Regions from separate parts of the Kitasatospora sp. NBC_01560 genome, predicted to be linked through region 2. Evidence: riboswitches for the same ligand, from Rfam matches in the RefSeq annotation. Region 2 holds a riboswitch; the other holds the start of a gene.
What was found. Region 2 has a riboswitch for glycine ahead of gcvP (aminomethyl-transferring glycine dehydrogenase). Riboswitches for the same ligand answer to the same signal wherever they lie in the genome.
Positions count from the first base shown of each region.

Region 1: linked by a shared signal. The riboswitch ahead of gcvT (glycine cleavage system aminomethyltransferase GcvT) and the one ahead of gcvP (aminomethyl-transferring glycine dehydrogenase) in region 2 are both predicted to bind glycine.

Region 1 covers NZ_CP109364.1:6,070,952-6,073,334, forward strand. Annotated here, with positions in the region: gene gcvH (glycine cleavage system protein GcvH) at 1-40, opposite strand, end outside; gene gcvT (glycine cleavage system aminomethyltransferase GcvT) at 118-1,239, opposite strand; glycine riboswitch at 1,473-1,579, opposite strand; gene OH807_RS26515 (enhanced serine sensitivity protein SseB) at 1,740-2,383, shown strand, end outside.
Region 2 covers NZ_CP109364.1:1,972,082-1,974,464, reverse strand. Annotated here, with positions in the region: gene OH807_RS08125 (PRC and DUF2382 domain-containing protein) at 1-811, opposite strand, end outside; glycine riboswitch at 1,035-1,138, shown strand; gene gcvP (aminomethyl-transferring glycine dehydrogenase) at 1,379-2,383, shown strand, end outside.

The DNA of each region.
Region 1 (2,383 bases), 4.1 Mb from region 2:
CGTGCTCCTTGGTGTACTGCAGGTGCTGGGGGTTGCTCATGGCGTCATTCTCCAGGATGGGAAGCGGGTACGACGAAGCGGCCCGTGAGCCGGACGTGCCTCGGGAAGGGGTGTGGGTCAGCGGGCGCGCTTGTAGAACGGCAGCGCCACGACCTGGACCGGCTCGTGCTTGCCGCGGACGTCGACCGCCACGGCGGTGCCGGGAGCGGCGTGCGCCGCGTCCACGTACGCGATGGCGACCGGCTTGCCCAGGGTGGGGGACGGCGCACCGGAGGTGATCCGGCCGATCGGCTCGCCGTCGGCGGAGACGACCGTGTACTCGGCGCGCGGCACGCGCTTGCCCTCGGAGACCAGGCCGACCAGCACCCGCGGCGGGTTGGCCTCGGCCTCGGCGGCGGCCTTCTCCAGCGCCTTGCGGCCGACGAACGCACCCTCGTTGGTGGTCTTGTCGAAGCGGACCACCCGGCCGAGACCGGCGTCGAACGGGGTCAGCTCGGTGGAGAGCTCGTGGCCGTACAGCGGCATGCCGGCCTCCAGGCGCAGCGTGTCGCGGCAGGACAGGCCGCACGCGACGAGGCCGCGGTCGGCGCCGGCCCCGGTCAGCGCCTGCCAGATGTGCTCGGCGTCGCCCGGGTTGCAGAAGATCTCGAAGCCGTCCTCACCGGTGTAGCCGGTGCGGGCGAGCAGCACGTCGCGGCCGGCCACCTGGGCCGGGAGGATCGCGTAGTACTTGAGGCCCGGCAGGTCGGCCTCGGTGGTGTCGGCGAGAATGCCGGTCGCCTCCGGGCCCTGGACGGCGATCAGCGCGTAGGTGTCGCGGTCGTCCGTGACGACGGCGTCGAAGCCCTTGGCGCGGGCGATCAGCTCGTCCAGCACCAGCTGGGCGTTGGAGGCGTTGGCGACGACCAGGAAGGCGTCCTCGCGCAGGCGGTAGACGATCAGGTCGTCCAGGATGCCGCCGTCCTCGGCGCAGATCATGGTGTAGCGGGCGCGCAGCACGCCCAGCGCGGAGACGAAGCCGACCAGCGCGTGGTCCAGCATCTCGCCGGCCTGCGGGCCGGTGACGGTGATCTCGCCCATGTGCGAGAGGTCGAAGAGACCGGCCTTGGTGCGGACGGCGAGGTGCTCCTCGCGCTCGCTGCCGTAACGCAGCGGCATGTCCCAGCCGGCGAAGTCGGTCATGGTGGCGCCGAGGCTGCGGTGCAGCGCGTCGAGCGCGGTGAGGCGGAGGGACGACATGGCCTGGAACTCCTCGGTCTGGGCACTCAGGGGTGCGCACGCCGGACCGGCCCCGCTCGGAGAGGGACCTGGCCTGCGCGCGGGCATGCGGCGGCTGGGTCTCCCCATCTGTCGTCGTACCTGAGAGCTTCACCGCACGCGGGCCCGCAGCTCTTTACAGCTAACAGGACAGCATGGCGGCTTGCACCGTGGGTGGGTGCACGACAGGGCCGTGCGCCACTTTCCAGATGTGCCTAATCCGTGCGGTAGGGGTGCCTGAGAGATTCCGGGGAGGACTTGCTCCTTCGGCGCCGGTCCTGCCGCCTGGGGGCGGCACTCCGGACTCTCCCGCGCGGGTTCGAACGGCCGGTATGGAGTTAGGAGGGCCCCTGCGCGAAACACACGGAAGCACGCGGGGACGCGGACATCATGGCACGTCCGGCGCCCGTGCGGGAGAGGGGCCCCGGGCGGCCCGCTAGGCTGCACGCGTCGACGAGCCAGTGAGGCGGTACAAGGGGCGCATGGGGTACCCGGTGGAGCAGCAGGGGTGGGGCGGCCCGGAGGGGTCCGTGCCGGGCGGCGGATGGCCGGCCAACGAGCTGGAGCAGGTGCTCACCGCCGCGCTCGGCGATCCGGGCGCGACGCCGCGGGTGTTCGAGGTGCTGGCCCGCAGCCACGTCTGGGTGCCGCTGCCGGCCGGGGCCGACCCGCAGGGGCAGGCGCTGAACCTGCCGACGGTCGAGCTGGCCGGCGAGCCGTACGTACCGGTCTTCTCCTCGCAGGAGGTGTTCCTGCAGCAGGCGCCCGGGATGGCCTTCGCGGTCGCGCCGGTCTGGGAGTTCGCCCGCGGCCTGCCGCTGGGCGTGGGCATCGCGGTGAACCCGGAGGCGGCGGTCGGCATCCCGGTGCCGCCGCAGGGCGTGGCCGAGCTGCGGCGCGGGCCGCGCGAGGACCGCTGGGCGGCCGCCGAGGAGGCGGGCGGCCCGACCGGCGGCCGGGTGGCGCTGCGCGAGCCGGTGCCGGGCGAGGACCCGGAGGCCTTCCTCGCCGCCTGCCGCGCCGAACTCTCCCTGCTGCCCGGCGTGCTCACCGCCCGGCGGGCGCTGGCCAGCGTCGAGGGCGAGCCGACGGTGATGTTCCTCGGCGTCCAGCTGGACCGGTCGGC
Region 2 (2,383 bases):
GGCCGGCTGCGACCGGGCCGGTCGCGGGGGTGGTGGCGGCCGCGGCGACGCCGTGCTGGGAGGTGCCGTTCGCGGCGGGGGTGGCGGCCGGTGCGGCCTGCGGGCGCTGCTCCGGGGTGACGGGTGCCGCGGGGGCGGCGGCGGGCGCGGTGGTGCTGAGGGTCCGCACGTTGGCCTCCGTGGCGGTGTCGTTCGGCCTGCCGGTGCCGGCGGCCGGGGTGGTGTGGGAGACGGGTGTAGGGGCGGGGGCAGGGGCAGGGGGCGTGGCGTCGGCCGGGTGGAAGGCCAGTGGCTTGGTGCCGGCCGCTGCGGCCGGGGGATCGGCGGGCTTCGCCTCGGCCGCGTTGCCGGCCATCGCGGTGGCCGCGGCCGCCGCTGCTGCCGCCGCTGCTGCCGGCGCCGCTGCCGCTGCCGCGGGGGCTGCTGCCGGGACGGAGCCGAAGTCCAGGTCGGCCGGCTGCGAACCGGAGCCGTCCCCCGAGGACGGTCGCCCGTCGAACGGGGTGTCCAGCCCGTAGTAGCGGTACAGCTGTAGCTCCTGCGCGGGCGACAGGTGCTGGCCCACGCCGAAGTCCGGCGATTCCTTCACCAGCGACTTGTCGTACGGCACCCGCAGCTCGTCGCCGGAGAACTCGCTCGTGGTCAGGGGGACGAAGGCGTCCCGGCCGAAGATGCCGGTCCGGACGGCGGCCCACTCGGGCTGCCCGGTGGCGTCGTCCAGGTACACCTCGTCGACCGTGCCGATCTTGTCTCCGTTGCGGTCGACCGCCTTGTGGCCGATGAGGTCCCGGGGGTCGATATCGGTCTGCACTCTTTCCTCCAGTGCGCTGCGCCTGCGGAACTCCCGCAGGCAGGCGGTCGGCCCGCCCGTCCCGTCCGCCACTTCACACCAAATGCCATGAACCGGACGCCCGCGACCGGGGCGGGGCCGGACGGGCACCGCGCTGCGCCGTACGGGTCACGGCCGACCTGCCGGAGTGACCGGGCGCACCCGTGATCGAAGGCCCTCCCGCTGGTACCCTGGGCGCGACCGCCGAGCCCGCTCGGGAGAGTCCCCGACAGCGAAAGTCACTGGTCGGGGCGCCGAAGGAGCAACTCCTCCCCGGAATCTCTCAGGCATCCGTACCGTGTGGGATAGGTCACTCTGGAAAGCAGGGCAGGACCGCCGGCGAGGGAGCCGGTGGCCACCACCCTCACCGACGGTGCAAGCCGGCGGTGCGCCCACAGCGCACCGCGCGGGCGAAGCTCTCAGGTCCCGATGACAGAGGGGGAGGCCTGTCGGGTCCGCCCGCCCAGGCCGGTCCGCTGTTGTCGACAGCGGCTGGGCCGCCCGGCGTGCGTACCCCCGCCGGTCCGTGACCAGGAGGCCTCGACCACCATGAACGCCCAGTCGAACGCGGGACGCCCCAGCGGCAACCCGACCCTCACCGAGCTTGAGCTGGCCAGCCCCTTCGAGAACCGCCACATCGGCCCCGACGCCGCCGCGCAGGACAAGATGCTGGCGCACATCGGCTACGGCTCGCTGGACGAGCTCGCCGCCACCGCGGTGCCCGAGGCGATCCGCTCCATCACCGGCCTCGACCTCCCCGGCGGCCGCAGCGAGGCGCAGGTGCTGGCCGAGCTGCGCGAGCTGGCCGGCCGCAACCAGGTGCTCCAGCCGATGATCGGCCTGGGCTACTACGGCACCTTCACCCCGCCGGTGATCCTGCGCAACGTCCTGGAGAACCCGGCCTGGTACACGGCCTACACGCCGTACCAGCCGGAGATCTCGCAGGGCCGCCTGGAGGCGCTCCTCAACTTCCAGACCCTGGTCTCCGACCTGACCGGCCTGCCCACCTCCGGCTCCTCGCTGCTCGACGAGAGCACCGCGGCCGCCGAGGCGATGGCCCTGGCCCGCCGGGTGACCAAGGTCAAGGGCGGTGTCTTCCTGGTCGACGCCGAGACCCTGCCGCAGACCGTCGCGGTGATCAACACCCGCGCGGTCCCGACCGGTGTCGAGGTCGTCGTCGCCGACCTCTCCGACGGCATCCCGGCCGAGATCGCCGAGCGCGGCGTCTTCGGTGTGCTGCTCCAGTACCCGGGCGCCACCGGTGTGGTCCGCGACCTCACCGCCGTCATCGAGGAGGCCCACGGCCTCGGCGCGATCGTCGCCGTCGCCGCCGACCTGCTGGCGCTGACCCTGCTGAAGTCCCCGGGCTCGCTCGGCGCCGACATCGCCTGCGGCACCTCGCAGCGCTTCGGCGTTCCGATGGGCTTCGGCGGCCCGCACGCCGGCTACCTCTCCGTCCGCGCCGAGTACGCCCGCTCGCTGCCCGGCCGCCTGGTCGGCGTCTCCGTCGACGCCGACGGCAACCGCGCCTACCGCCTGGCGCTGCAGACCCGC